One region of the Pseudomonas sp. PP3 genome, then DNA from elsewhere that is predicted to be linked to it. Evidence: riboswitches for the same ligand, from Rfam matches in the RefSeq annotation. Region 1 holds a riboswitch; the other holds the start of a gene.
What was found. A riboswitch is a leader RNA that binds a small molecule or an ion and turns the genes downstream of it on or off. The one in region 1 is predicted to bind cobalamin.
Positions count from the first base shown of each region.

Region 2: another riboswitch for cobalamin. It lies ahead of cobO (cob(I)yrinic acid a,c-diamide adenosyltransferase); the one in region 1 lies ahead of cobW (cobalamin biosynthesis protein CobW).

Region 1 is NZ_HG995459.1:3,293,854-3,309,168, reverse strand. Features, by position in the region: gene metH (methionine synthase) at 1-2,828, opposite strand, end outside; gene KHO07_RS14975 (fatty acid cis/trans isomerase) at 2,985-5,294, shown strand; gene nfuA (Fe-S biogenesis protein NfuA) at 5,419-6,003, shown strand; gene cobM (precorrin-4 C(11)-methyltransferase) at 6,170-6,916, opposite strand; gene KHO07_RS14960 (cobalamin biosynthesis protein) at 7,001-7,414, opposite strand; gene KHO07_RS14955 (CbtA family protein) at 7,411-8,124, opposite strand; gene KHO07_RS14950 (CbtB-domain containing protein) at 8,136-8,330, opposite strand; cobalamin riboswitch at 8,452-8,677, opposite strand; cobalamin riboswitch at 8,908-9,120, shown strand; gene cobW (cobalamin biosynthesis protein CobW) at 9,219-10,286, shown strand; gene cobN (cobaltochelatase subunit CobN) at 10,290-14,123, shown strand; gene KHO07_RS14935 (AAA family ATPase) at 14,300-15,307, shown strand; gene KHO07_RS14930 (VWA domain-containing protein) at 15,310-15,315, shown strand, end outside.
Region 2 is NZ_HG995459.1:1,743,033-1,758,347, forward strand. Features, by position in the region: gene KHO07_RS08115 (NlpC/P60 family protein) at 1-97, shown strand, start outside; gene KHO07_RS08120 (C40 family peptidase) at 263-799, shown strand; gene KHO07_RS08125 (class I SAM-dependent methyltransferase) at 818-1,471, shown strand; gene KHO07_RS08130 (sorbosone dehydrogenase family protein) at 1,485-2,798, opposite strand; cobalamin riboswitch at 2,995-3,224, shown strand; gene cobO (cob(I)yrinic acid a,c-diamide adenosyltransferase) at 3,307-3,918, shown strand; gene KHO07_RS08140 (cobyrinate a,c-diamide synthase) at 3,929-5,329, shown strand; gene bluB (5,6-dimethylbenzimidazole synthase) at 5,326-5,976, shown strand; gene cbiB (adenosylcobinamide-phosphate synthase CbiB) at 5,973-6,881, shown strand; gene cobD (threonine-phosphate decarboxylase CobD) at 6,874-7,866, shown strand; gene KHO07_RS08160 (cobyric acid synthase) at 7,863-9,314, shown strand; gene cobU (bifunctional adenosylcobinamide kinase/adenosylcobinamide-phosphate guanylyltransferase) at 9,351-9,872, shown strand; gene cobT (nicotinate-nucleotide--dimethylbenzimidazole phosphoribosyltransferase) at 9,869-10,924, shown strand; gene cobC (alpha-ribazole phosphatase family protein) at 10,921-11,496, shown strand; gene KHO07_RS08180 (adenosylcobinamide-GDP ribazoletransferase) at 11,499-12,230, shown strand; gene KHO07_RS08185 (MarR family transcriptional regulator) at 12,370-12,774, shown strand; gene KHO07_RS08190 (MFS transporter) at 12,827-14,035, shown strand; gene KHO07_RS29370 (hypothetical protein) at 14,032-14,154, shown strand; gene KHO07_RS08195 (glutathione peroxidase) at 14,222-14,791, shown strand; gene KHO07_RS08200 (outer membrane protein transport protein) at 14,882-15,315, opposite strand, start outside.

The sequences.
Region 1 (15,315 bases):
TTCAGATCGATGTTATCCAGCACCTTGGTGCCGGTGAATGTCGGTTTGACCGGCGCGTAGGTGCTCCAGTCGAACTGCGGCTTCTTCGCGATCGCCGCCGCGTAGCTCAAGCGTTCGGTGCGGGCACTGCGGTTGGCGGTGCGCTCGCGGACATCGATGTAATCCAGGCGGGTTTTCTCGACGAAACCGGCCTTGAGTTCCTTGGACAGCAGCTGGGTGGCCACACCGACCGCACGGGAGGCGTCGGTGACGTAGATCACCGCATCGTTGCTGTACTTGGGTTCGATCTTCACCGCGGTGTGCGCCTTGGAGGTGGTGGCACCACCGATCATCAACGGCAGGTGGAAGTCCTGGCGTTGCATCTCGCGCGCCACGTGGACCATTTCATCCAGTGACGGTGTGATCAACCCGGACAGGCCGATGATGTCGCATTTTTCTTCCTTGGCCACCTGGAGGATTTTCTCCGCCGGGACCATCACGCCGAGGTCGACGATGTCATAGCCGTTGCAACCCAGTACCACGCCCACGATGTTCTTGCCGATGTCGTGTACGTCGCCTTTTACGGTGGCCATGAGAATCTTGCCCTTGGCTTCCGGTTTGTCGCCTTTTTCCAGTTCGATGAACGGGATCAAGTGGGCCACGGCCTGCTTCATTACACGGGCGGATTTCACCACCTGCGGCAGGAACATTTTGCCGGCGCCGAACAGGTCGCCGACGATGTTCATGCCGGACATCAACGGCCCTTCGATCACTTCGATCGGGCGCGCGAACGACTGCCGCGACTCTTCGGTGTCTTCGACGATGTGGGTGGTGATGCCTTTGACCAGCGCGTGTTCCAGACGCTTGTTGACGTCCCAGTTGCGCCACTCTTCGGTTTCCGCTTCCTTGACGCTGCCGTCGCCCTTGTACTTGTCGGCGATGGCGAGGAGGGCGTCGGTGCCCTCCGGGGTGCGGTTGAGGATCACGTCTTCCACGGCATCGCGCAGTTCTGCCGGGATCTGGTCGTAGATCTCCAGTTGACCGGCGTTGACGATACCCATGGTCAGGCCGGCGCGGATCGCGTACAGCAGGAACACCGAGTGGATCGCCTCGCGCACCGGGTTGTTGCCGCGGAACGAGAACGACACGTTGGACACGCCACCCGAGGTCAGCGCGTACGGCAGCTCGTCGCGGATGTAGGCACAGGCATTGATGAAGTCCACAGCGTAGTTGTTGTGTTCTTCGATGCCGGTGGCCACGGCGAAGATGTTCGGGTCGAAGATGATGTCTTCCGGCGGGAAGCCGACTTCGTTGACCAGGATGTCGTAGGAGCGTTTGCAGATTTCTTTCTTGCGCGCTTCAGTGTCGGCCTGGCCGGCTTCGTCAAACGCCATCACCACGACTGCGGCGCCGTAGCGCTTGCACAGTCTGGCGTGATGAATGAACTGCTCGACGCCTTCTTTCATGCTGATCGAGTTGACGATGCCCTTGCCCTGGATGCATTTCAGGCCGGCTTCGATCACTTCCCACTTGGAGGAGTCGATCATGATCGGTACGCGAGAGATGTCCGGTTCACCGGCGATCAGATTGAGGAAGGTCACCATGGCCTTCTTCGAATCGAGCATCCCTTCGTCCATGTTGATGTCGATCACCTGGGCGCCGGCTTCGACCTGCTGCAGGGCGACTTCCAGGGCTTCGGTGTAATTGTCTTCACGGATCAGGCGGGCGAATTTGGCGGAACCGGTGATGTTGGTACGCTCGCCGACGTTCACGAACAGCGAGTTGCGATCAATGGTGAACGGTTCCAGGCCCGACAGGCGGCAGGCCTTTGGGATGTCCGGAATCTCACGCGGCGCATAACCGGCCACGGCTTTGGCGATGGCTTCAATGTGGCCCGGCGTGGTGCCGCAGCAGCCGCCGACGATGTTGAGGAAGCCGCTTTGGGCGAATTCTTCGATGACCTTGGCGGTTTGCGACGGCAGTTCGTCGTACTCACCGAATTCGTTCGGCAGGCCGGCGTTCGGGTGCGCGGAAACGTGGGTGCTGGCCTTGTTCGACAGTTCTTCCAGGTACGGGCGCAATTCGCTGGCACCGAGGGCGCAGTTCAGGCCGACCGAGATAGGTTTGGCGTGGGCCACGGAGTTCCAGAACGCTTCGGTGGTCTGGCCGGACAGCGTGCGGCCGGAGGCGTCGGTGATGGTGCCGGAAATCATGATCGGCAATTCGACGCCCAGCTCTTCGAACACCCCTTGCACGGCGAAGATTGCCGCTTTGGCGTTGAGGGTGTCGAAGATGGTTTCGATCAGGATCAGGTCGGCGCCGCCTTCGATCAGGCCTTTGGTGGCTTCGGTGTAGTTCTCCACCAACTCATCAAAGGTGACGTTGCGGTAGCCAGGGTTGTTGACATCCGGCGACAGCGAGCAGGTGCGGCTGGTCGGGCCGAGTACGCCGGCGACAAAGCGCGGCTTGTCCGGGTTCTCGAGGGTTTTCGCATCGGCGACCTTGCGCGCCAGGCGAGCGCCTTCTACGTTCAATTCGTAGGCCAGTTCTTCCATGCCGTAATCGGCCATGGAGATCCGGGTGGCGTTGAAGGTGTTGGTTTCCAGAATGTCGGCGCCGGCATCCAGGTAGGCTTTCTCGATGCCGCCAATCACGTCAGGACGGGTCAGCACCAGCAGGTCGTTGTTGCCTTTGACATCGCTCGGCCAGTCGGCGAAGCGTTTGCCACGGTAATCCTGCTCCTCGAGCTTGTAGCTCTGGATCATCGTGCCCATACCGCCATCGAGAATCAGGATGCGCTCTTTGAGGGCGTGCTTGAGAGCTTGAAGGCGAACACTGCGATCGGACATTAGGACTACTCGGAAAGACCATGACGAAGGGCCGGGATAATAGCAAACCTGTGCGGATTTAGAGCATGTCCGGGTTTTGCATGAATATCGTTCATGTTGAGGTGGGTGCCAGACCGGTAGAATCGCGGCGTTTTTTAAAGGATCGGGACCAGGGACATGTCGTATCGCGTTGTCATCAGCAGTGTATTGCTGTTTTTAAGCTGGGGCGCCGTGGCGCAAGGTCCGGGGATATCCTCTGGCAGTTCTTCTTCCATTTCCTACACCCGCGACATCCAACCGATCTTCACCGAGAAGTGTGTAGCCTGCCATGCCTGCAATGACGCAGCCTGCCAGCTCAACCTCGGCAGTGGCGAAGGTGCCGCGCGCGGTGCGACCAAAGTCCCGGTGTATGACGGTGATCGCAGCCAGGCCGTGGCACCGACCCGATTGTTTTATGACGCGAGCGGCAAACAGGGCTGGCAGAAAATGGGCTTTTACTCAGTGCTCGATGCCCAGAGCAATCAGGCTGCCCTGATGGCGCGGATGCTTGAGCTGGGTCACCGAACGCCGCTGCAACCCAATGCCAAATTGCCCGAAGACATCGTCCTGGGCTTGAACCGGGAAAACATGTGCGCGATGCCGGCCGAGTTTGATGGCTACGCGGGTGCCCACCCTAGGGAAGGCATGCCGCTGGCGGTCACCGGCCTCACCGATCAGCAATACCAGACGCTGCAACGCTGGCTGGCCTCCGGTGCACCGATCGATGAGCAGGGCCTGGTGCCGAGCGCGAAAGAAGCGTTGCAGGTGGTGCAGTGGGAGAACCTGCTCAACTCGCCGGGTGCCCGGCAGAGCCTCGTAGGGCGCTGGCTGTACGAGCACTGGTTTCTCGCGCACATCTATTTCAAGGATGGCGAGCCGGGGCATTTCTTTCAGTGGGTGAGATCGCGCACGCCGACCGGGCAGCCGATCGACATGGTCAAGACCCGTCGTCCGAACGATGATCCGGGCAGTCAGTTCTACTACCGTCTGTGGCCGGTGCAGGGCGTGATCGTCCATAAAACCCACATTACCTACCCGTTGAGCGCGGCGAAGATGGCCCGGGTCAAGAGCCTGTTCTACAGCGGTAACTGGCAGGCCACTGCGCTGCCGGGCTATGGGCCGCAAAGCCGGGCCAACCCGTTTGCGACCTTTGAAGCGATCCCGGCCCAGGCGCGTTATCAGTTCATGCTCGATAACGCCGAGTATTTCGTGCGCACCTTTATTCGCGGCCCGGTTTGCCGGGGGCAGATCGCCACTGACGTGATCCGTGACAACTTCTGGGCACTGTTCCAGGCGCCGGAGCACGACCTCTACGTCACCGACCCGAACTATCGCGGCCAAGCCACGCCGTTGCTGGCGATGCCGGGGCAGAACGACGATGTCGGCAGCGTCTTGAGCCTGTGGCACGACTACCGCGACAAGCGAAACGAGTACGAAGCCCTGCGCCGCGACAGCTACGCCGATGTGCCGGCGCCGAGCTGGTCGACGCTGTGGGCCGGCAACGACAATGCGTTGCTGAGCATTTTCCGCCATTTCGACAGCGCCGCCGTGACCAAAGGCTTGATCGGCGAAGTGCCGCAAACCCTGTGGTTGTTCGATTACCCGTTGCTGGAGCGTACGTATTACCAGTTGGCAGTGAATTTCGACGTGTTCGGCAACGTCTCCCATCAAGCGCAGACGCGCCTGTATTTCGACCTGATCCGCAATGGCGCCGAGCAGAACTTCCTGCGCCTGATGCCGGCGGATTCGCGCGAGGGTTATCTTGACGACTGGTACCAGAACAGCGGCAAATTCAAGATGTGGCTGGACTACGAGACCATCGACAACGACAAGCCGACCGCGCTGAAACTGGACGAAAAAGACCCCAAGCGTGATTTCGCCATGCAGTTGCTGGCGCGTTACGGCGATCTCAACGCCAATCCTGACCCGATCAATCGCTGTGACGGCGCCTATTGTTCGCGGCCTAACATTGATCCCGAGCTGCAAAATGCCGAACAAGCCTTGAGCACGCTCACGGCGCGACCGGCAGCCGGGCTCAGGGTCATCGATCAACTGCCGGAAGCCACAATGTTGCGTATCGAAACGTCGAGCGGAACCCGTGTGGTCTACAGCCTGCTGCGCAACCGCGCCCACAGCAACGTGGCTTTCCTGCTCGGCGAATCACTGCGTTATCAGCCGGGGTTGGACACCCTGACGATTTTCCCGGGCGTACTGAGCAGCTATCCGAATTTCATGTTCAACATCCCGGCCGGAGAGGTTCCGGCGTTTGTGGCAGCGATGGAAAATGCCAAGGACGTCGATCGTTTGGAGAAAATCGTCGAACGCTGGGGGATTCGTCGCAGTCATCCGCAGTTCTGGCAGTACTTTCATGATTTAAGCCGCTACATCCACGAAACCGAACCGGTGGAAGAGGGCGTGCTGGACATGAATCGCTACGAAAACCTGTGAAAAACCACCGATCCTCCGGCAGCGCGTGCTGGGGGATCGTGGCAATCTTTCCCGACAAAAATACTAGGACTTTGTCCGCGGCGATGATTGGCGTAAACTGCGCCCAAGCCTGCGAGGAGTTTCCATGACCGCTATTACCATTACCGACGCCGCCCACGATTACCTGGCCGATCTGCTTTCCAAGCAGAACACCCCGGGCATCGGCATCCGCGTCTTCATCACCCAGCCTGGCACCCAGTATGCAGAAACCTGCATTGCCTACTGCAAACCAGGCGAAGAAAAACCTGAAGACACCGCTTTGGGGCTGAAAAGCTTCACGGCCTACATCGATTCGTTCAGCGAAGCGTTCCTGGACGACGCGGTTGTCGACTACGCCACCGACCGCATGGGCGGCCAACTGACCATCAAGGCGCCAAACGCCAAAGTACCGATGGTCAACGCTGATAGCCCGGTCAACGAGCGCATCAACTACTACCTGCAAACCGAGATCAACCCGGGGCTGGCCAGCCACGGCGGTCAGGTCAGCCTGATCGATGTGGTCGAGGACGGCATTGCCGTTCTGCAGTTCGGTGGCGGTTGCCAGGGCTGCGGCCAGGCAGACGTGACCTTGAAGGAAGGCATCGAGCGTACCTTGCTCGAGCGCATCCCGGAGCTCAAAGGCGTCCGTGACGTAACCGACCACACGCAGAAAGAAAACGCCTACTACTAAGGTGTTCGCTGCGACCTAAAAAACGGCGCTGTGGCGAGGGAGCTTGCTCCCGCTTGATGGTGTAGCCATCACAATACAGCCGATGCATTTCCCGTGATGAGTGCGTTGGCTGATGTTGGGACCGCTTTGCGGTCCAGCGGGAGCAAGCTCCCTCGCCACAAGTGTTTCAGGGTCTATAAAGATGCGCATGTCCCGCGCGATACAGTGACGACTCGCTGAACTGATCACTGCCCAATACTCGACCTACCAATATCAACGCCGTGCGTCGAAACCCTTTTTCTTCAACCTTCCCGGCAATGTCCTCAAGCGTCCCCACCACCCAGTCCTGATCCGACCAGCTCGCGCGATGAACCACCGCAATCGGGCAATCGGCGCCATAATGCGGCAGCAGCTCCTCGACAATCTTCGCCAGATGATTAACCCCTAAATGAATCGCCATGGTCGCCCCGTGCTGCGCCAGACTGGAAAATTCCTCGCCTTTTGGCATCGTGGTTTTGTCGGCGTAGCGAGTCAGGATTACGCTCTGTGACACGTCCGGCAACGTCAATTCCGCCCCCAGCAGCGCGGCGCAGGCGGCGGTTGCGGTCACGCCGGGGATGATCTCGAAAGGAATGCCGAGTTCGCGTAGAGGGCGGATCTGCTCACCGATGGCGCCATACAGGCTCGGATCTCCCGAGTGCACCCGCGCCACATCCTGGCCGTTGGCGTGGGCAGTCTTGATCAGTTCGATGATCTGTTCCAGATGCAATTCGGCGCTGTTAACCACGGTTTCGGCCTGATGGCCTTCAAGCACCGCAGCAGGCACCAATGAGCCGGCATAGATAATCACCGGACAGCTGCGAATCAGCCGCTGGCCTTTGACGGTGATCAGTTCCGGGTCGCCGGGACCTGCGCCAATGAAGTAGACGGTCATCGTCGATTCCTGTGGGTAAAAAGGGGCTGGGCAAGGCTTCAGATGAAGATTGCTCATGATCGGATACGTGGATTATCGGGGATTTTACGCAGGGCAGGCCAATGCCAGAGTGGCCTGGGCATACTTTTGTCGCGAGATCAGCAGTTTTGCCGGTGCATTGGTCAATTGTTCGGCCAGCGCGAGGGCGGCACTTTCTGCCACGCCGTAGCATCCGGTGCGCTCGAAAGCGATCTGCGAATGGTGACTGAGTTGTGGCTGATAAGCGGCCAGTTGTTCACTGCTGAAATACATGAGCGGTAGCGCCAGTTGAGCGGCCAACTCGCTCAGCGCCGGTTCGTCGCGTTTCAAGTCGATGCTGGCCAGGGCCATGATGTCATGCAGTTCGATTTGATGCGCTTGCAGTGCCTGATCCAGCAGCGCCCGCAACGTATTGACGGGGCAGCCGCGCTGGCAGCCCAGGCCGACCACCAGGGTCGGCGCTGTGCGGGGATCCATCATGCGTGGTATTGGCCATCGCTTTTGCGGCGGAACAACCAGGCGCTGATCAGGCCCAGGGCCAGCCAGAACGCGACGTTGGTCAACTGCGAAGCGATTTTGAACCGGGTTTCCAGTGCTTCGGGTGCCAGCATCGAATGCACTTCCGGTTGCGGGGCGCCAATCACGTGGGGAACGGCAATGATCGCCGCGCCGAGGATTTTCATCAGCCAGTGACGGCTGAACACGATCAGCGCGATACCGACTGCAGTGGAGGCCGCAGTACCGACCCACCAGAACTGCCGTTGCGCCAGATCGGCGGCAGCGGTGCCTGGCAACTCAGGCGGCAGGCCGAGTGTCGGCGCGAGCACGAAGGTTGCGTAGCCGGCCAGACCCCAGAGCAAACCCTGGGACGTTTTGGTCGGCGCACGCAAGGTGTACAGGCCGGCCAGCATCAGGGCGAAACCGACGGCCACCACCAGGTTGCCGCCGGTGGTCGACAGCACGCGCTGCCAGCCGTCTTCCGGCTCCCAGGCTTCGCCATCGTGGGTGTGAGCGGCGACGGCGCCTTCGCTGTGTGCGTGTTCGTGGACTTCAACAGCGGCCGGTTCGGATTTCTCGTAAGTCTCGGCCTGCAAAATCAGCGGGGAAACCCAGAAGCTTTGCAGCAGGGTGAGCAGCAGGGCGGCGAGCAGCCCGGTGAAACCTGCGGTTTGCGCAATACGCTTGATCATCTCGGCGGGTCTCAATGGCACGGGAACGCGGCGCTGTGACGGGTATCGTGGGCGGCGTTGTGCACCGCTTCGATGTGCGAGAAACCGGCGAAGTACACCAGGCACGCGCCGAGGATCGACGCAAAAACGGCGGCGGTCAGGCGTTGAGTCAGGGTGGTGGTGGCGCTGGCGGAGCTGCTGTGGCCGGTGCTGCTGATGGTCGACATGGCGTTTCCCTCTGGTCTGTCAGCGGGGAATCTAAAGCGCATGCAAGATCCTGCACACGAACGGGCGCGCAGGGATTCGAACAGCGCCCGCCCACCGCGGGTTTGTCATTCAGTGATTGTGTTTTCACTTTGTGTTGCGGGCCGGTCTCCGGGCTCACGAGGGGCACAGGCTTTCGCCTTGACCTGCAAACGTCACCTTCCCATGCCGGATGGGCACAGTGGATCTGACGCTTCGCTCGCTTACCGTTGCGGGGGCAGCACCGGACTGACATGGCCTTGAGTAAAGCACATGATTCACCGGTTTCCCGTTTCACCCTGTGAAGGGCACCCGTAACAAGATGCGTAGGAGAGCATGGGCGAGGGCTGGGCGTCAATTGGCAAGGGTTCTCGTTTGAGGTACCACATCCCCTGTGGCGAGGGAGCTTGCGCCCGCCGGGTTGCGAAGCGACCCCCGGCATTCTTTCTGGAATACCTCGTCAGCAGGTATTACGACGGCTTCGCCGCCGAGCGGGAGCAAGCTCCCTCGCCACAGACGACCGTGATGCACGGCGGACATTGACCCGCCCCAATACCATGCGTAGCCTTGCGCTTTCGAGGTTCTTCGGCATCTGTCGAAGCTAAGAAGGGAACGCGGTCAATGCCGCGGCTGCCCCCGCAACTGTGAACGGTGATGTTCGCTGCCACGCCACTGCACGCTCAACCCTTGAGCCCGCGGGAAGGCGCAGTAAACGCCAGTCAAGCGACTGGCACACCGTCAGCCAGGAGACCTGCCTCGATACAGATTCTCACTACAACCGGGCGGGGTGATCCGGTGGCGAACGCTTCCGGCGCGCATGTGCGTTGCCGGTTCTCGTCCCGTATGCCCGCCACCTTGCCAAAGGGCATCCGATGAAAACACTGGCCAAACTCCCTGTCACCATCGTTACCGGCTTCCTCGGCTCGGGCAAAACCACGTTGCTGCGGCACATGCTCGACAACGCTCAGGGGCGCCGCATCGCGGTGATCGTCAACGAGTTCGGCGAACTGGGCATCGACGGCGAAATCCTCAAGCAGTGTTCCATCGGTTGCACCGAAGAAGAAGCCAGCGGTCGTGTGTACGAACTGGCCAACGGCTGCCTGTGCTGCACCGTTCAGGAAGAGTTCTTCCCGGTGATGCGCGAACTGGTCGCCCGTCGCGGCGACCTCGATCACATCTTGATCGAAACCTCGGGCCTGGCACTGCCAAAACCACTGGTGCAAGCCTTCCAGTGGCCGGAAATCCGCAGTGCCTGCACCGTCGATGCGGTCATCACCGTGGTCGACAGCCCGGCCGTGGCGGCTGGCACCTTCGCCGCATTCCCGGATCAGGTCGACGCCCAGCGCAAACTCGACCCGAACCTGGATCACGAATCGCCACTGCACGAACTGTTCGCTGACCAACTGTCCAGCGCCGACCTGGTGATCCTCAACAAGGCCGACCTGATCAGCCCGGAAGACCTGGCCCGCGTACGCCTGGAAGTTGCCGAAGAGCTGCCGCCCGCGGTAAAAGTCATCGAAGCCAGCAGCGGTCGCCTGCCGCTGGACGTGCTGATCGGCCTCGGCGCCGGTTCCGAAGAGCACATCGATAGCCGTCACAGTCACCACGATCACCATCACGATGATGACGATCATGACGACCACGATCACGACGCTTTCGACTCCATCTCCATCGAATTGCCGGCATCCGATGAAAGCCTGCTGATGGACGCGCTGACGCAACTGGTGGTCCAGCACGGCATCCTGCGCGTCAAAGGCTTCGCCGCGATCCCGAACAAACCGATGCGCTTGCTGATCCAGGGCGTGGGCACGCGTTTCGACAAGCACTTCGACCGTCAGTGGGGCGCTGAAGAAGCTCGCACCACGCGTCTGGTGCTGATCGGCCAGGCGCTGGATGCCGCCTTGCTCGAAGCGCAATTGCGCGCCGCGCTCAGCGTATAAGCCATGCACCTGCTCAGGACCCAGCCCGGCGGTTTCGTGTCGGATGACAACATTGCCGACCTTGGACAAACCCCCGCCGAGCTGGTGATCCTGTGCAGCGGCGATTCCAGTCTGGCGCTGCTCGCCGAAGCGGCGCAGCAGTTGCCCGACGATTACCCGAGCGTGCGCCTGGCCAACCCGATGCAGGTGCAGAACCATGCGTCGGTTGATCTGTATGTCGATGAAGTCTTGCGCCACGCCAAGGTCATTCTGATCTCGCTGCACGGCGGCATTGCCTATTGGCGTTACGGCGTCGAGCGGCTGGTGGAGTTGTCGCAGCGTGGTGTGCAGTTGATTCTGGTGCCGGGGGATGATCGCCCGGACCCGGAGCTCAGTGACCTGAGCACTGTCGATGCCGAAGATCGAGACCGACTTTGGCAGTTTCTGCGCCAGGGCGGCATGGGCAACGCGCTGGACTTCTTCCGCTGCCTGGCCAACCGTTGGCTGGCGCGGGATTACGCCTGGGACGAGCCGCAAGCATTGCCGCGCACGGCGATTTACCATCCGCAAAAACACACCCCCGCATTGAGCGACTGGCAGGCCGATTGGCAGGCCGGTCAACCGGTGGCGGCGGTGCTGTTTTACCGCTCGCATTTGCAAGCGGCGAATACTGGTTTCATCGATGTTTTTTGCCAGCGGTTGCAGGCAGCGGGGTTGAATCCGTTGCCGATTGCCCTGGCCAGTTTGAAAGAGCCCGGCTGTCTGGCGGCAGTCGAGGATTGGCTGGATGAAGCAGAAGCCGGAGTGATCCTTAATACCACCGGTTTTGCCCAATCGAGCCCCGAAGCGCCGCATTTGCGTCCGTTTCGCCGCAACATCCCGGTGATTCAGGCCATTTGCGCCCAGGACAACGAACCGGGCTGGCGCGCCAGCGATCAAGGCCTCGGCCCGCGGGATCTGGCAATGCACATTGCCTTGCCGGAACTGGACGGGCGGATCATCAGCCGGCCGATCAGTTTCAAGGATCTGGCGTGGCGCAGTGAGCGCAGTCAATCGGATGTGGTGTGCTACCGGCCGCAACCCGAGCGCATGGACTTTGTCGCCGAACTGGCGCGGCGCTGGATCGATCTGGCGCGCCTGCCCAATGCGCAAAAGCGCGTGGCGCTGATCCTCGCCAATTACCCGACCCGCGACGGCCGCATCGGCAACGGCGTGGGCCTGGACACGCCAGCGGCGGCGCTGAACATTCTCCGCGCGCTGCACACCGAAGGCTATCCGCTCCCCGCCGAACTGCCGGACAGTGGCACCGCGTTGATCCAGCAACTGCTCGGCGGCGTCAGCAATGATCTGGACACCCTCGACCAGCGTCCTTGCCAGCAAAGCCTGGGCATGGATGAATACCTGACGATGTTCAACGCGCTGCCCCAAGCCAATCGCGCCGCAGTGATGGAGCGTTGGGGCACGCCGGAAAACGATCCGATGTGCCGCAGCGGCCGGATGATGATCGCCGGGTTGCGTTTCGGCCTGACCTTTGTCGGCATTCAACCGGCGCGCGGTTATCAAGTGGACCCGAGCGCGGTGTATCACGACCCGGACCTGGTGCCGCCCCACGGCTATCTGGCGTTCTACTTCTGGCTGCGCAACACCTATGGCGCCCACGCGCTGATCCACGTCGGCAAGCACGGCAACCTCGAATGGCTGCCGGGCAAAGGCGTCGGCCTCTCGGAAAACTGCTGGCCGGATGCATTGCTCGGACCGTTGCCGAACATTTATCCGTTCATCGTCAACGATCCGGGTGAGGGCGCCCAGGCCAAGCGGCGGACTCAGGCGGTGATCATCGATCACTTGATGCCGCCGCTGACCCGCGCTGAAACCTACGGTCCGCTGCGCAATCTCGAATTGCTCGCCGACGAATATTACGAAGCGCAATTGCTCGATCCACGCCGCGCCCGGGAGTTGCAGCGCGACATACTGCAACTGGTGCGCGAGACCCACATCGACCGCGAACTGCAACTGGACGAAAAGCTCGACAGTGACGCAGACGCGGCGATCTGGTTGCCGCGTCTGGACACCTACCTGTGTGACCTGAAGGAATCGCAGATCCGCGATGGCTTGCATGTGTTTGGCGAGTCACCGGTGGGGCGTTTGCGCATCGACACCTTGCTTGCGTTGTTGCGCATTCCCCGGGGTGATGGGCGTGGCGCGCAATCGAGTTTGCTGCGGGCGCTGGCCAAAGCGTTCGCGCCGGGCTTCGATCCGCTCGATTGTGCGCTGGCCGAGCCGTGGACCGGGGCGCGGCCGGAGGCCTTGTTGTCAATCAGCGATGACCCTTGGCGCACCACCGGCGATACCCGCGAACGCCTCGAACTGTTTGCCACGCAACTGATCTCGCGAGTGTTGGAAGGCCCCTGTGGGAGCGAGCCTGCTCGCGATGGAAAAATATCAACTGACACAGCGCTTTCGCGAACAGGCTCGCTCCCACAGGAGGCGAACTGGTCTGAAGTGAGCGCCATTCTCGACAACTTGCGCGAAGTCGTCGCGCCGCGACTGGACGCCTGCGGTCCCGCCGAAATGTGCGGTCTGCTCGACGCCCTCGGCGGCCGTTTCGTCCCGGCCGGCCCCAGCGGCGCACCCAGCCGTGGACGCCTGGACGTGCTGCCCACCGGCCGCAACTTCTATTCGGTGGACGTGCGCAACCTGCCGACCACCACCGCCTGGCGCATCGGTTTCCAGTCAGCCAACCTGATTCTGGAACGCCATCTGCAAGACCACGGCGATCATCTGCGTCAGCTCGGCCTGTCCGTTTGGGGCACTGCGACCATGCGCACCGGTGGCGACGATATCGCTCAGGCCATGGCGCTGATGGGCGTGCGCCCGGTGTGGGCCACCGGCAGTCAGCGCGTCGACGATTTTGAAATCCTGCCACTGAGTTTGCTCGACCGTCCGCGAGTGGACGTGACCTTGCGCGTGTCCGGTTTTTTCCGCGATGCCTTCGCCAATCTGATTCGCCTGTTCGACGCGGCCGTGCAAGCGGTCGCCGCGCTGGACGAACCGGCCGATCTCAACCCGTTGGCGGCCAAGGTTCGCGCCGAGCGTGAAGCGCTGCTGCAATCCGGGCTGGATGCAGAAGCGGCCCGGCGTCAGGCCGGGTGGCGGATTTTCGGGGCCAAACCCGGCGCGTATGGTGCAGGCGTGCAGGGCGCTATCGACGGCCGGCTGTGGCAGAGCCGCGAGGATCTGGCCGAGGTTTATCTGAACTGGGGCGGTTACGCGTATGGCGGTTCCGATGAAGGCACTGCAGCCCGTGAGCAATTCGCCCAGCGCCTGAACCAGGTGCAGGCAGTGCTGCAAAATCAGGACAACCGCGAGCACGACTTGCTTGATTCCAATGACTACTACCAGTTTCAGGGCGGTATGCTCGCGGCGGTGGAAAGCCTCAGCGGCGCGGCGGCAGCCAGTTATCACGGCGATCACAGCCAACCGGACTTGCCAAAAATCCGCACGCTGAAGGAAGAGTTGAACCGGGTCATCCGCTCACGGGCGGCCAATCCCAAGTGGCTCGACGGGGTCAAGCGGCATGGCTATAAAGGCGCCTTCGAAATGGCTGCGACCGTGGATAACCTGTTCGCCTTCGACGCCACCACGCAGTTGATCGACGATCACCAGTACGCCTTGCTGGCCGATGCCTACTTGCTCGACCCGGCGACTCGCGAGTTTGTTCGCGAGCATAATCCACATGCCTTGCGCGACATGACTGAACGGATGCTGGAAGCGCAGCAACGGGGGATGTGGAAGGAGCCGGGCGAGTACCGCGAGGCGCTGGAAAACCTGTTGCTGGATATAGAAGAAGACAGCTGAGACTGCGCAACCTGTGGCGAGGGAGCTTGCTCCCGCTCGGCTGCGAAGCAGTCGTAAACCAGGCAATGTAGTGTGTCTGAAAAAATGTGCATTTTGAGTTGGGGGCTGCTGCGCAGCCCAGCGGGAGCAAGCTCCCTCGCCACAAAGTAAATACCGACCATGATGAGAACCCTGACATGACCGATACCCCGCATTTCCCCCTCTCCGCCGTGGTCGGCGCTGACGATTTGAAGCTGGCGCTGTACCTGACCGCCATCGACCCGAAGATCGGCGGCGTGCTGATCGAAGGCCCGCGTGGCATGGCCAAGTCGACCCTGGCCCGTGGCCTGGCGGATTTGCTTGCCAGCGGTCAGTTCGTCACCTTGCCCCTGGGCGCCACTGAAGAACGCCTGGTCGGCACCCTCGACCTGGATGCCGCACTGAGCGAGGGTCGCGCGCAGTTTTCCCCCGGTGTGCTGGCCAAGGCTGACGGCGGCGTGCTCTACGTCGATGAAGTCAATCTGTTGCCTGACCATCTCGTCGATCTGTTGCTCGACGTCGCCGCCAGCGGTACCAACCTGGTCGAGCGTGACGGCATTTCCCATCGGCATTCGGCGAAGTTCGTGTTGATCGGCACCATGAACCCGGAAGAGGGCGAGTTGCGTCCGCAGCTGCTTGACCGCTTTGGCTTGAACGTGACCCTCGGCGGCCACACCGCACCGGCAGAGCGTGGCCAGATCATCCGTCGGCGTCTGGATTTCGACAGTGATCCCCACGGCTTTTGCACCGAGTGGGAGCGCCAGCAAGCGGACCTGCGCGAGCGCTGCCAGAAGGCGCGCAGCGCTTTAGCGACCATTCCCCTCGACGATGCAACGCTGGCGCAAATCACCGAACGTTGCTTTGCCGCCGGCGTCGACGGCATGCGCGCCGATCTGGTCTGGTTGCGCGCGGCACGTGCTCATGCGGCCTGGCGTGGCGCTACCGCCATCAGCATCGAAGATATCGACGCAGTCGCCGAATTCGCCTTGCGCCATCGTCGCCGTGCACTTCCCCCGCCGACACCACAATCGGCACCAACGCCGCAGTCGTCTTCGCCCCAGACTGCCAACCCGGGCGAAGGCCAGGGCCAGTGGGGTGAAATGCCTGCTCAGGCATTGCCCGTCGGTGCCCGCCGTGAAGTGCCGAGCTGGCCAAAAAAGCCTTAGGCATTCGC
Region 2 (15,315 bases), 1.6 Mb from region 1:
CCTGGGCGACAGCTACTGGAGCAAGACATTCATCGAAGCCAAGCGCGCACTCGCCATGGCGCCAGGTGCGGCTCCAATCGTCACCGCTCGCAAGTAAGCGGACAATTTGTAAGGTGAACTTAAAGTCTTACTTGAAGTTTGCCTGATAAGCGCTAGAATTCTGATCTATCAATGATGGCAAACCGCCTGCGTACTGCGCAGGCGGTTTTCTTTTCTGCGTCCCAGCAGAAAAAAGCCGCAGCCAGATCAGGATGCTCTGCTTATGTCGACGTCGGCCCGCCTCGCAATCATGTTCTTCGCAGCGCTGCTCAGCGCTTGCGCCAGCCGCACACCGCCACCCGCGCCGGTGGTCAGGGCACCCATCGTTTTCGGTCCTTCCCAATCGTTCTCACCTGAAGCGGAAGACGTGCTGTTTCGCGCGTTGGGCCTGGTGGGCACGCCTTATCGCTGGGGTGGCAATACGCCGGATTCGGGTTTTGATTGCAGTGGCTTGATTGGCTATGTGTACCGCGATGTCACCGGGATTTCCTTGCCGCGCACCACGCGCGAGATGATCACCATGCAGGCGGCGAATGTCGGCAAGGAAGGCTTGCAGACCGGTGACCTTATCTTCTTCGCCACCAACGGCGGCTCCCAGGTCAGCCATGCCGGGATTTACGTCGGCGAAGGGCGATTCGTCCATGCGCCAGCCACCGGTGGCACGGTAAAGCTCGACAGCCTGTCCAAAGCGTATTGGCAGAAAGCCTACCTGAGTGCCAAGCGCGTCCTGCAGCCGGAGCATTTGGCGCGCAATCCCTGATCTTCGGAGGTTGTCGTCATGACTGCTCGCACACTCAACCTCGACGATTCGCTGTATCAATACCTTCTGGACGTATCCCTGCGCGAGACGCCGCTGCTCAAGCGCTTGCGCGACGAAACCCAGGCATTGCCGATGGCGCGCTGGCAGGTAGCGCCCGAGCAAGGGCAGTTTCTCGCGTTGTTGGTGAAGCTCATCGGTGCGCGGCGATTGCTGGAGATCGGCACCTTTACCGGTTACAGCGCCCTGTGCATGGCGGCGGCATTGCCGGATGAAGGCTCGCTAATCTGCTGCGACATGCCGGGTGACTACAACGCCATCGCTCGTCGCTACTGGGAAGAAGCCGGATTGAGCACGCGCATTGATCTGCGCCTGGCGCCTGCGCTGGAAACGCTCGGCACGCTGCATCAGCCTGGCGAATTCGATCTGATTTTCATCGATGCCGACAAGGCCAACTACCCGGCCTATCTGGAGCACGCGCTGCGGTTGCTGCGGGTCGGTGGGCTGGCGGTGTTTGATAACACCCTGTGGAGCGGTCGGGTGCTGGAAAGCAATCCGCAGAGCGCAGACACCCGCGCGATCCAGGCGCTCAATCGAGCGTTGAAGGATGACGCGCGGGTAGATCTGTCGTTGTTGCCGCTGGGGGATGGGCTAACGCTCTGTCGTAAACGCTAACGATCGCAGCCGCTTATCGAGTCGCGGACACCCGCCATACCTTGTTTCCCACATCATCGGCCACCAGCAAGCCACCCTGCTGATCGATCACGACACCTACCGGCCGGCCCATGGCTTTTTCTTCGTCGTTGAGAAAACCGGTGAGCACATCAATCGGTTGTCCCGTCGGCTTGCCTGCGCTAAATGGCACAAAAATCACTTTGTAACCGCTGTGCGGTTTGCGGTTCCATGAGCCGTGCTGGCCGATAAAGGCGCCTTCCTTGAATTGCGCCGGCAATGTGTTGCCTTCGGCGAACGTCAGGCCCAGCGACGCGGTGTGCGGGCCGACCGCGTAGTCCGGCGCGATCGCCTTGGCCACCAGATTCGGGTTTTGCGGTTCGACGCGTACGTCGACGTGCTGGCCGTAATAGCTGAACGGCCAGCCGTAAAACCCACCGTCCTTCACGGAGGTGATGTAATCGGGCACCAGATCGCTGCCGATTTCATCCCGCTCGTTGACCGCCGTCCACAGTGCGCCGCTTTGCGGCTCCCACGCCATGCCGTTCGGATTGCGCAGGCCGGAGGCAAAGATCCGGTGATTACCGGTGGCGCGATCCACTTCCCAGATCGCCGCACGTCCTTGCTCCTGATCCATGCCGTTCTCGCCGACATTGCTGTTCGAGCCTACCGTGACGTACAGCTTGCTGCCGTCCTGGCTGGCAATCACATTTTTGGTCCAGTGGTGATTCAGTGTCCCGCCCGGTAAGTCGACGACTTTGATCGGTTGCGACTTGATGGCTGTGTCGCCGGTTTCGTAGTGGAAGCGCAGCAGGCGATCCGTGTCGGCCACGTACAGGTCGTTGCCCACCAGCGTCATGCCGAAGGGCGAGTTCAGGTTTTCCAGGAACACCGTGCGGGTCTCAGCGATGCCGTCGTGATTGCTGTCGCGCAGCAGTGTGATGCGGTTCGGGCTCGGTACGCCTGCTCCGGCGCGGCCCATGACTTTCTTGGTAATCCAGCCCTTGATGCCTTTGTTGTCATCGGGCTTGGGCGGGGCGTTGGTTTCGGCGACCAGGACGTCGCCATTGGGCAACACGTACAGCCAGCGTGGGTGATCGAGATTATCGGCAAATGCGCCGACTTGAGTGCCGCTGGCCGCCACGGGTTTTGCACCGTCCGGCCAGCCGATGGCCGGGGCGATGTTCATCGTCGGGAATAGCGTTTTGTTGGGTTCGGGCAACTTGGGTGACGGACCGGTGCCGTCGGAGACTTGCAGGCTGGAGGTTTCGCCGCAAGCGACGAGCCCTCCGGCGAGAGCGACAACGAATACGAGCTCGGATGTGCGCATTGCGGATCTTCCCTGTGGATGCCTTGATTTAATCATAGAGAAGCCTGGCCGCTGGTTGGTTCAACCCTTAAGCCGCGAGCCTGCTTCAGCAGCACGGCCATGCCGGGATGGTAACGGCCTGCCTGGTGATTGATCGGCGGCGGTTATTCATCTGTGCGCCCTGTCTTCAATTGACGCTCCACCCCCAACCCTCTAACCTTCGCGGCTTGTTTCAGGTGCTCTGTGGCTTGGGTCGACAGAGTGAAACAGGGAAGTCGGTGAGCGAGCGTTTCAGAAGTGAAGAGCCGCAATCCCGACGCTGCCCCCGCAACGGTAAATGAGTGAAAGATTGCGCCTTGGCCACTGTGTCGACAGACATGGGAAGGCGCGCAGTCTGGCGCAAGCCGCTCATGAGTCCGGAGACCGGCCTGATCCATCCAAGCGGCATCACGGTGGGCGATGCCAGGCTTCTTGCCGTCTATTCTTGTGCCTGCCCGCCGTTATTCCAGCCTCAACGGAGAGCTCCCCCATGACTGATACCCCTGATCGTGACGAACGTCATCTGGCGCGCATGCTGCGCAAAAAAGCCGTGATCGACGAGCGCATTGCCAACTCGCCGAACGAGTGCGGCCTGCTGCTGGTGCTGACCGGCAACGGCAAAGGCAAGAGCAGCTCGGCTCTCGGCATGCTCGCGCGATCCATGGGCCATGGCATGCGGTGCGGCGTGGTGCAATTCATCAAAGGGCGTAACAGCACCGGCGAAGAATTGTTTTTCCGACGTTTCCCCGAGCAGGTGCGTTTTCATGTGATGGGCGAGGGTTTCACCTGGGAAACCCAGGATCGTCAGCGTGATATCGCCGCCGCCGAAGCGGCCTGGGCCGTGTCGCAGGAACTGCTGCGTGATCCGTCCATCGGCCTGGTGGTGCTGGACGAATTGAACATCGCCCTCAAGCACGGTTATCTCGATCTGGATCAGGTGCTCAGCGATTTGCAGGCGCGTCCGCCGATGCAACACGTGGTGGTCACCGGTCGCGGCGCCAAGCCGGAAATGATCGAGCTGGCTGACACCGTCACCGAGATGGGCATGATCAAGCACGCCTTCCAGGCCGGAATCAAAGCGCAAAAAGGCGTGGAACTGTGAGCCGCACTGTATGAGTAGCGCTCGCCAATGCCCGGCAGTATTGATTGCCGCGCCGGCCTCCGGTCAGGGCAAGACCACTGTCACCGCCGCACTGGCCCGTTTGCATCGCAATCAGGGGCGCAAGGTGCGCGTGTTCAAATGCGGCCCGGACTTTCTCGACCCGATGATTCTCGAGCGCGCCAGCAGTGCGCCGGTTTATCAATTGGATATGTGGATGGTCGGCGAGCAGGAAAGTCGTCGCCTGTTATGGGAAGCCGCCGCTGAGGCCGATCTGATTCTGATCGAAGGCGTGATGGGGCTGTTTGACGGCACGCCGTCGAGTGCCGATCTGGCACGCCATTTCGGTGTGCCGGTGCTCGCTGTCATCGACGGCACCGCCATGGCCCAGACTTTTGGTGCACTGGCCCTCGGGCTGGCGCGTTATCAGCCGGACTTGCCGTTTGCCGGTGTCCTGGCCAATCGCGTCGGCACCCTGCGTCACGCGCAATTGCTTGAGGGCAGCCTGACCGAAGGCCTGCGTTGGTATGGCGCCTTGTCCCGGGAAACCGGAATCGAGTTGCCGAGCCGCCACCTGGGGCTGGTACAGGCCAGCGAGTTGAACGACCTCGATGTGCGCCTTGATGCGGCGGCTGATGCCTTGGCCAGCAGTTGCGAAGTCGCGTTGCCGCCAGCGGTGCAATTTGCCGCTCCCGATGTGATTGCAGCCGAGCCGTTGCTGGCCGGTGTGCGCATTGCCGTGGCCCGTGATGAAGCGTTTGCCTTCACTTATGGCGCCAGTCTCGATGTGTTGCGGGCGATGGGCGCTGAGTTGCGGTTTTTCTCGCCGATCCGTGACGCGCAATTACCCGAGGCCGACAGCTTGTATCTGCCGGGCGGTTATCCGGAGTTGCATCATGTGGCGCTGGCGCAAAACACCTCGATGCTGAACGCCATCCGTGCGCACCATGCCGCGGGTAAGCCGTTGCTGGCCGAATGTGGCGGCATGCTTTATTTGCTCGATTCGTTGACTGATGTCGAAGGCACCCGCGCCGAGCTGGTCGGTTTGCTGAGCGGTGACGCGGTGATGCAAAAGCGCCTGGCCGCGTTGGCCTTGCAGGCGGTTGAGCTGCCGGAAGGCTCGCTGCGCGGGCATACCTATCATCACTCGCTGACGACCACCGAACTGACGCCGATTGCCCGGGGCTTGAGTCCTAATGGCGGACGTGGGGCGGAAGCGGTTTATCGTGAGGGGCGGATGACGGCCTCTTATGTGCATTTTTATTTTCCGTCGAATCCACAGGCGATCGCCGCGCTTTTCGCACCCGACCTTGAAGCCGCCATCGCTGGTAAGCCAGCTCCTACAGTGAGCAGTGTGATACCTGAAGAAATGCAATTCCTTGTGGGCGCTGGCTTGCCAGCGAAGAGGCCATGACTGACAACGCCTTTTCCGATGCCGAACGCGAAGCGGTTTATCGCGCTATCGCCGAACGACGCGACATGCGCCACTTCAGCGGGGGCACGGTCGAGCCCGAGTTGCTTCGGCGTTTACTCGAAGCCGCGCATCAGGCGCCCAGCGTTGGCCTGATGCAGCCCTGGCGTTTCATCCGCATCAGCGATCGCGATTTACGCGGCAAGATCCAGGCGCTGGTGGAAGACGAGCGCATCCGCACCGCCGAAGCCCTCGGCGAGCGCACCGACGAATTCATGCAGCTCAAGGTCGAAGGCATCAACGACTGTGCCGAGGTGCTGGTGGCTGCACTGATGGAGGATCGCGAGCGGCATATCTTCGGGCGTCGTACGTTGCCGGAAATGGACTTGGCGTCGTTGTCCTGCGCGATCCAGAACCTCTGGCTGGCGTCCCGTGCCGAAGGATTGGGCATGGGCTGGGTTTCATTGTTCGAACCGCAAGCGCTCGCGGACCTGTTGGGCTTGCCCGCGGGTGCCAAGCCATTGGCGATCCTGTGCCTGGGGCCGGTCAAGGCATTCTATCCGGCGCCGATGCTGGTGCTCGAAGGCTGGGCGCAGGCGCGTCCGCTGAGTGAAATGTTGTATGAAAATTATTGGGGAGTGAGTCAATGAGTGTGGCGTTGTTGAGTGTCGCCGCGGTTGCGCTGGATGCGCTGCTGGGCGAACCCAAACGCTGGCATCCGCTGGTGGCGTTCGGCCGTTTTGCCGAGCGCATCGAGCAACGTTTCAACGGCGGTGGCCGTGGCTGGCGCAGTCATGGTGTCACTGCATGGGTGATCGCCGTGTTGCCGCTGACATTGTTGGCCACGGCATTTTCCTGGGCGCCTTATGTCGGCTGGATCGTCGAGATTCTCGCGCTGTATTGCGCCCTCGGCATGCGCAGCCTCGGTGAACACGTCGAGCCTGTGGCGAAAGCCCTGCGCAGCAATGATCTTGAAGAAGCACGCAAACGCGTGAGCTATCTGGTCAGCCGTAAAACCAGTGAGCTGGATGAAACCGAAGTCGCCCGTGCCGCCACCGAATCGGTGCTGGAGAACGGCAGCGACGCGGTGTTCGCCGCCTTGTTCTGGTTTGCCGTGGCCGGTGCGCCGGGCGTGGTGCTCTATCGGTTGAGCAATACGCTGGATGCGATGTGGGGCTATCGCAACGAACGCTTCGAGCGTTTCGGCTGGGCAGCGGCGAAGATCGATGACGTGCTCAATTACATGCCTGCGCGCCTGGTGGCATTGACCTACGCGCTGCTGGGTAAAACCCGCTTGGCCTTGAAATGCTGGCGTACCCAGGGCCCGACCTGGGACAGTCCGAATGCCGGTCCGGTGATGGCGGCGGGGGCGGGTGCGCTGGGCGTCGAATTGGGCGGGCCGGCGATTTATCACGGCGAACTGCACGAGCGTCCGCAACTGGGCGAAGGCGTGCCGGCGGATGCCGACGCCATCGACCGAGGCTGGCAATTGGTCCAGCGCGGGGTATGGTTATGGCTGCTGATTCTCTGCGTGGGGGCTGAATTTTATGCTTGAACACGGTGGCCGGTTGCGCAAGGCGGCGTTCGAATACGGCATCGAGGAAGCCGATTGGCTCGATCTGTCCAGCGGCCTCGCGCCCTGGCCTTTTCCTGTCCCTGAAATACCGTTGCGGGCGTGGGCACGGTTGCCGGAAACCGACGACGGTCTGGAACAGGCCGCTTGCGATTATTACGGTACCTTGCAGGCATTGCCGGTGGCCGGTTCGCAAATGGCCATCCAGTTGCTGCCGCGTTTGCGTCGGGCCGGCAAAGTCGGCGTGCTGTCGCCGTGTTACGCCGAACATGCCGAGGCCTGGCGGCGTAACGGTTACATCGTGCGTGAAGTGCTGGAGCAGGAAGTCGATTTCTTCGTCGACAGCCTCGACATACTGGTGGTGGTCAACCCGAACAATCCCACGGGTCTGAGCCTGACACCCGGCCGATTGCTGGACTGGCACGCGCGTCTGGCGCAGCGCGGTGGTTGGCTGGTGGTGGACGAAGCGTTCATGGACAACACGCCACACTTGAGCCTTGCGCCATTCGCCCATCAAGTCGGTTTGATCGTGCTGCGGTCGTTCGGCAAGTTTTTTGGCTTGGCCGGCGTGCGTCTGGGGTTTGTGCTGGCCGAGCGCAAGTTGCTCAAATTGCTCGCCGAGCAAGTGGGGCCGTGGGCCGTGAGTGGCCCGACCCGGGTGTTGGGCCAGGCGTGCCTGCGCGACACCGAAGGCCAAACGCAACAACGCATACGCGCCGAAGAGGCCAGTGAGCGGTTGGCGGCGCTGCTCGAACACCACGGCTTCAAACCACAGGGTGGCTGCGCGCTGTTTCAGTGGCTGATCACTGATCGCGCCGAGGAACTCCACGAGTTCATGGCCCGGCGCGGCATTCTGCTGCGCCTGTTCATACATAACAGCAGCCTGCGTTTCGGCTTGCCGGGCGATGAAGCCGATTGGGCGCGTCTCGACGCCGCATTCAATGCGTTAACCAAGGAACACCCATGATCACGTTGATGGTACAGGGCACCACCTCCGATGCCGGTAAAAGTACCCTGGTGACGGCGCTGTGCCGTTGGGTCACGCGTCAGGGGGTGAGCGTGGTGCCGTTCAAGCCGCAGAACATGGCGCTCAACAGTGCGGTGACGGCCGACGGTGGCGAAATCGGTCGCGCGCAAGCCGTGCAGGCTCAGGCGGCGTTCCTCGAGCCTCATACCGACATGAACCCGGTGCTGCTCAAGCCCAACAGCGATACGGGCGCTCAGGTGATCATCCATGGCCGTGCGGTCACGACGATGAATGCCGTGGCTTATCACGACTACAAAGCCATCGCGATGCAAGCGGTGCTGGCCTCGCACCAACGGTTGAGCGCCGCGTATCCGGTGGTGATGGTCGAAGGCGCGGGTTCGCCGGCGGAAATCAATCTGCGTGCCGGCGACATCGCCAACATGGGGTTCGCCGAAGCGGTGGATTGCCCGGTGCTGCTGATCGCCGACATCAACCGCGGCGGGGTTTTCGCGCATCTGGTGGGCACGCTGGAGCTGCTGTCACCGAGCGAGCAGGCGCGGGTCAAAGGCTTCATCATCAACCGTTTTCGCGGCGACATCGCCCTGTTGCAACCCGGGCTCGACTGGCTTGAATCGCGCACCGGCAAACCGGTGATCGGGGTCCTGCCTTATGTGATGGACCTGCATCTGGAAGCCGAAGACGGCATCGATCAGCGCCAGACCGATAAGGCCGAGCAAGTCCTGAAAGTGGTGGTGCCGGTGCTGCCACGCATCAGCAACCACACCGATTTCGATCCTCTGCGCCTGCATCCGCAAGTCGATCTGCAATTCATCGGCCCCGGCCAGGCGATTCCTCCCGCCGACCTGATCATCTTGCCCGGCTCGAAAAGTGTTCGCAGTGATCTCGCGTATCTGCGCACCAACGGCTGGGAAACTGCAATCGCCCGGCATTTGCGCTATGGCGGAAAAGTATTGGGTATCTGCGGTGGCCTGCAAATGCTCGGCGAACAGGTGCACGACCCCTTGGGCCTGGAAGGTGCACCGGGCTCCAGCGCCGGACTGGGCTTGCTGGCATTTGAAACGCAACTGGAGCAGGACAAGCAACTGCTCAATGTGCGCGGGCGCCTGGCGCTGGAGAATGCTGAAGTCGTCGGCTATGAAATTCACGCTGGCGTGACCACCGGGCCGGCGCTGGAAAACGCCGCGGTGCAGCTCGATGATGGTCGGTGCGACGGTGCCCAGAGCGACGACGGGCAGATTTTCGGCACGTATCTGCATGGCCTGTTCGAGTCACCGGCGGCCTGCAGTGCGCTGTTGCGTTGGGCGGGTTTGCAGGCGGTGCAGGAGGTGGATTACCACGGGTTGCGCGAGCGCGATATCGAGCGGTTGGCGGATTTGGTGGAGAAGCATCTGGATACCGGGTTGTTGCGTGAGCTCTGTGGGATTTAAGCCGGCTGTCTCACCAAAGATTCTAAGGATTGAACCATGCTGCAACTAATCCTCGGCGGCGCCCGCTCCGGCAAAAGTCGTCTGGCCGAAAAACTGGCGACCGACAGTCAATTGTCGGTGACGTACATCGCCACCAGCCAACCCCTGGACGGCGAAATGAACGAACGGGTCGCCCATCACCGCGCCCGTCGGCCAGCCGAATGGGCGCTGATCGAAGAACCGCTCGAACTCGCCCGCGTCCTGCGTGAACACACCCGCGCCGATCATTGCCTGCTGGTGGATTGCCTGACGCTGTGGCTGACCAACCTGCTGATGCTCGACGATGCCGAGCGCCTGGGCGTCGAACGGGATGCCTTGCTCGATTGTCTGGCATCGCTGCCGGGTGAAATCATTTTTGTCAGCAACGAGACCGGAATGGGTGTCGTGCCGCTGGGCGAATTGACTCGCCGTTATGTCGATGAAGCCGGTTGGCTGCATCAAGCTCTGGCCGAACGGTGTCAGCGAGTCGTCCTGACCGTTGCCGGTCTGCCCCTGACTCTGAAAGGAACTGCGTTATGACCCCATCCTGGTGGCTGGCCCCGTGCAAACCGCTCGACACTCAAGTGCTCGAACAGGCACAAGCCCGGCAACAGCAACTGACCAAACCGGCCGGTTCCCTCGGTCAACTCGAGTCGGTAGCGGTGCAACTGGCCGGCCTGCAAGGGCAGGTCAAGCCAAACCTGGATCGGGTCTGGATCGCGATTTTTGCCGGGGACCATGGCGTGGTCGCCGAAGGGGTGTCGGCGTTCCCCCAGGAAGTCACCGGGCAAATGTTGCATAACTTCGTCAATGGTGGAGCGGCGATCAGCGTGTTGGCGCGGCAGTTGGGCGCCTCCCTGGAAGTGGTCGATCTCGGTACCGTAACACCGTCATTGAACCTGCCGGGCGTGCGTCATCTGAACATCGGCCCGGGTACGGCGAACTTCGTCCAAGGCCCGGCGATGACTCAGGCCCAAGGCGAACTCGCTATGCAGGCCGGTCGCGACAGCGTGTTGCGAGCCATCGCGACGGGCGCGCAATTGTTTATCGGTGGGGAGATGGGCATCGGCAACACCACCGCTGCCAGCGCTTTGGCCTGTGCCTTGCTCGCTTGCCCGGTGATGCACCTGACCGGGCCGGGCACCGGGTTGAACGCAGCGGGCGTCAGCCATAAGGCGCAGGTGATCGAGCGGGCGTTGGCGTCACACGCGGCTCAGCGTGGCGATGCCTTGCAGACCCTGTTCAACCTCGGCGGTTTTGAAATGGCGGCGCTGGTCGGTGCTTATCTGGCCTGTGCGCAGGAAGGTGTCGCGGTGCTGGTAGACGGGTTTATTTGCAGCGTTGCGGCATTGGTCGCGGTGCGTTTGAATCCCGATTGCCGTCAGTGGCTGTTGTTTGGGCATCGCGGTGCCGAGCCGGGTCATCAGCATGTGCTGGAAACCCTGAGCGCCGAACCGCTGCTCGACCTCGGGCTGCGTCTGGGCGAGGGCAGCGGTGCCGCGTTGGCGGTGCCGTTGTTGCGTCTGGCTTGTGATCTCCACGGTCAGATGGCGACCTTCGCCGAGGCTGCGGTGGCGGATCGCCCGGCATGACCTTGCACCTGGACCTGTTGCGCCACGGCGAAACCGAACTCGGTGGCGGTTTGCGTGGCAGCCTCGACGACGCGCTGACCGAAAAAGGTTGGCAGCAGATGCGCGAGGCGGTGCTGGCGCAGGGGCCTTGGGATCGGTTGGTGAGTTCGCCGTTGCAGCGATGTGCGCGGTTTGCGCATGAACTCGGTGGGCAATTGGGCGTTCCGGTCGCGCTGGAAAAAGATCTGCAGGAACTACATTTCGGTGCCTGGGAAGGGCAGAGCGCTGCCGAGTTGATGAAAACCGACGCCGAAGCCCTGGGTTTGTTTTGGGCTGATCCGTATTCGTTTACCCCGCCGGGAGGCGAGCCGGTGGCGGATTTTTCGCTGCGGGTGCGGACGGCCGTGGCGCGTTTGCAGTCGACCTACGCTGGTGAGCGCGTGTTGTTGATCAGCCATGGCGGCGTCATGCGTTTGTTGCTGGCGCAGGCGCGAGGGATGCCCCGCGAGCAATTGTTAAACGTCGAAGTCGGCCATGGTGCGCTGTTCTCGCTGTCGGTTGACGCCGACGGTGTGTTAAGGGAAGTGATCTGACCATGTTGCCGTTCTGGATCGCCCTGCAATTTCTGAGCAGCCTGCCGATTCGTTTGCCGGGCATGCCGGCGCCTCAAGAGTTGGGGCGCTCCCTGCTGTTCTATCCGTTGGTGGGATTGTTGTTCGGCGTCATTCTGTGGGCGTTGAACTGGCTGTTGCTGGGCGCGCCTGCGCTACTGCATGCCGCGCTGTTGCTGACGGTTTGGGTGTTGCTCAGTGGTGCGCTGCATCTTGATGGTTTGGCCGACAGTGCCGATGCCTGGCTCGGAGGCTTTGGTGATCGCGAGCGCACGCTGACGATCATGAAAGATCCGCGCAGCGGGCCGATTGCGGTCGTTGCGCTGGTACTGGTGCTGTTGCTCAAGTTCACTGCATTGCTGGCGTTGATCGAGCAAGAGTACGCAGTCGCGTTGATCATCGTGCCGTTGATTGGGCGGGGGGCGTTGCTGGGGTTATTCCTGACCACGCCCTATGTGCGCGCCGGTGGTTTGGGGCAGGCGCTGGCTGATCATCTGCCGCGTTCGGCGGGCAAGCAAGTGTTGGCGGCCAGCGCCCTGGCTTGTGTGTTGATCGCAGGCCTCGGCGGTGTTTTGGCGCTGGTCCTGGCCGGGCTCGGGTTTGTGTGGCTGCGGCAAGTGATGCTGCGACGCATTGGCGGGACGACGGGCGATACGGCGGGGGCGTTGCTCGAATTGCTGGAGATGGCCGTTCTGGTGGGGTTGGCGTTGGTCTGAACATTTTTAAACGATCGCAGCCTGCGACTGCTCCTGTAAGGGCAAGATCTTTTGTTGGCGCTGCCGAAAGCTGCGATCTTTTGAATTTTCTGCGATCCTGTAACTTGATTTAACACACTCGCGGGTATATACACGCATCATGCTTGATTCCCAATGTTTATGTATCAACCTGCGTCGCGCCGCCCGTGGCGTCAGCAGGCATTACGACGGCGCTCTCGATGGCTTCGGGATCAACGTCGCGCAGTATTCTTTGCTGTGCAATCTGCAGCGGCTGGATCAACCGAGCATCTCCACCCTCGCTGAAGCGATGGGGCTGGACCGCAGCACCCTGGGTCGCAATCTGCGCGTGCTGGAGGGCGAAGGACTGGTGATGCTGGTCGAGGGCGAGGACATGCGCAATCGCATCGTCAGGCTGACCGAGGCGGGCGCCGAGCGTCTGAAAGCGGCTTTGCCCGCGTGGGAAGCAGCCCAGCAGCGATTGGTCGATCGGCTGGGCGCCGAAAAGCGCGAAACGTTATTGAAGTTGCTGGACGAACTGGCTTGATGCCGGTTTGTTCGATCTTAAGCGGGTATATACCCGCGACCGGAGAACAAGAATGACATCGATGTGGCGTACATGCGGTTGGGTTTTGGTGGGGAGTGCGCTGATCCTTGCGTTGTCTCTGGGTGTGCGACATGGCTTCGGGCTGTTCCTGGCGCCGATGAGCGCCGAATTTGGCTGGGGTCGTGAAGTGTTTGCCTTTGCCATCGCCCTGCAGAACCTGATCTGGGGACTGGCGCAGCCTTTCACCGGCGCCGTCGCCGACCGCTTTGGCGCGGCGAAAGTGGTGCTGATCGGGGGCGTCCTGTATGCCGTGGGCCTGGTGTTCATGGGGCTGTCGGATTCGGCGGTGACGTTGTCCTTGAGCGCGGGCCTGTTGATTGGTATCGGTCTGTCGGGCACGTCGTTTTCGGTGATCCTCGGCGTGGTCGGGCGGGCCGTGCCGCCGGAGAAACGCAGTATGGGCATGGGTATCGCCAGTGCCGCGGGCTCGTTCGGCCAGTTCGCCATGCTGCCCGGCACGCTTGGGTTGATTGGCTGGCTCGGCTGGTCGGCGGCATTGCTGGCCTTGGGCCTGTTGGTGGCGCTGATCGTGCCGCTGGTAAGCATGCTCAAGGACAAGCCGTTGCCGGTGCTCGGCCATGATCAAACCCTCTCGGAGGCACTGCGCGAGGCCTGCTCCCATTCGGGGTTCTGGCTGCTGGCGTTCGGTTTCTTCGTCTGCGGTTTTCAAGTGGTGTTCATCGGCGTGCATTTGCCGGCGTACCTGGTCGATCAGCATCTGCCGGCCACCGTCGGCACAACGGTGCTGGCGCTGATCGGCTTGTTCAACATTTTCGGCACCTACACCGCCGGCTGGCTCGGCGGGCGCATGTCCAAGCCGCGGTTGCTCACCGGGTTGTATTTGTTGCGGGCGGTGGTGATCGCGCTGTTCCTGTGGGCGCCGGTGACGACGACTACGGCGTACCTGTTCGGCATGGCGATGGGCTTCCTCTGGTTGTCGACGGTGCCATTGACCAACGGCACGGTCGCGACCTTGTTCGGCGTACGAAACTTGTCCATGCTCGGTGGGATTGTTTTCCTCTTTCACCAGCTGGGTTCGTTCCTTGGCGGCTGGTTGGGCGGGGTGGTTTACGACCGGACCGGGAGCTATGACTTGATTTGGCAGGTAGCGATTCTTTTGAGCCTGTTGGCTGCTGCTCTGAACTGGCCGGTGCGTGAACGGCCGGTTGCGCGCCTGCAAACACAACTGAGCCCGACATGAACAGTCTCTGGCCGCGTGTCGCTGTTTTTACCATCTGCGCTGTGTTGCTCGCAGTGGCCTGGTGGGGTTGGCATCAGGGCGGCCTGGCGTTGATGCAGTTGGGCATGGGCGCTTGTTAGGGCGCTTGCTGCCGGGTGGGAGGGCGAGTAACTTCGTTGTCACACGATCACTCAAGGAAGCACCGATATGCTGATGCGCTGGCTGGCAGTTCCTGCGTTACTGGTAGCGTTCACCGGATTGGCTCAAGCGGCAGAGTGCCCGGCGCTGCTGCAGGGCTCCTTGCCCAAGTTGCGCGCCAATGAATCAATCGACCTGTGCCAGCGCTTCGCCGGCAAACCGCTGGTGGTGGTCAATACCGCGAGTTTCTGTGGCTTCGCACCCCAGTTCAAAGGCCTTGAGGCGCTCAATCAGCATTACAAGGGCAAAGGGCTGGAGGTGATCGGTGTGCCGTCCAATGACTTCAAGCAGGAGTCCAAGGATGGTGCCGAAACCGCCAAGGTCTGCTACGTAAACTACGGCGTGACCTTCACCATGACCGAGCCACAGAAAGTCCGCGGCGACGATGCAACTAACCTGTTCAAGGTGCTCGCCAAACAGTCCAAAAATCCGCCGAAGTGGAATTTCTACAAATACGTGGTCGATCGTCAGGGCAAGGTAATCGCCAGCTTCTCCAGCCTGACCAAGCCTGATGATCCCGACTTCATCGAGGCGGTGGAAAAAGCCCTCGCTTCGCCACCCCTGGCCTCCGCCCCCTGATCGACACCCACTGAAAAGCCCCGCCTCTGTGCAAGAGAGCGGGGCTTTTTTTGATTCAGATGGCGAGTGGTTCAGGTTCGCCGCGAATCATCAGAAGCGGTAGGTCGCACCGATACCGAAACCGTTCGCCCAGTTTTCATACTTGGCGCTGTAGTTCTGGCGGCCATTGTTGTTGTTGACTTTGACCGACTCTTCACGCAGGTAGGAGTACGCCACGTCGATGGTCAGGTCGTCGGTCGGGCTCCAACCGGCGCCCAGGCTGAAAATCGTGCGATCGCCAGTCGGGATGCGTGGGGAGCGGTTTTCGTTGTTAGTCGGTGCCTGGTCAACGGAAAGACCGGTACGCAGTACCCACTGCTTGTTCAGCTGGTACGAAGCACCGATGGCGTGAGCCCAGGTGTCGTGCCAGTCTTGTTCTTCAGCGATGGTGCCGAACGCTGGGTTCAAAGGAGCGGGCACACCACTATTCTCGACGGAGATTTCTTTCAGGCGGCTCCAGCGAGTCCAGGTGCTGCCTGCGTAGA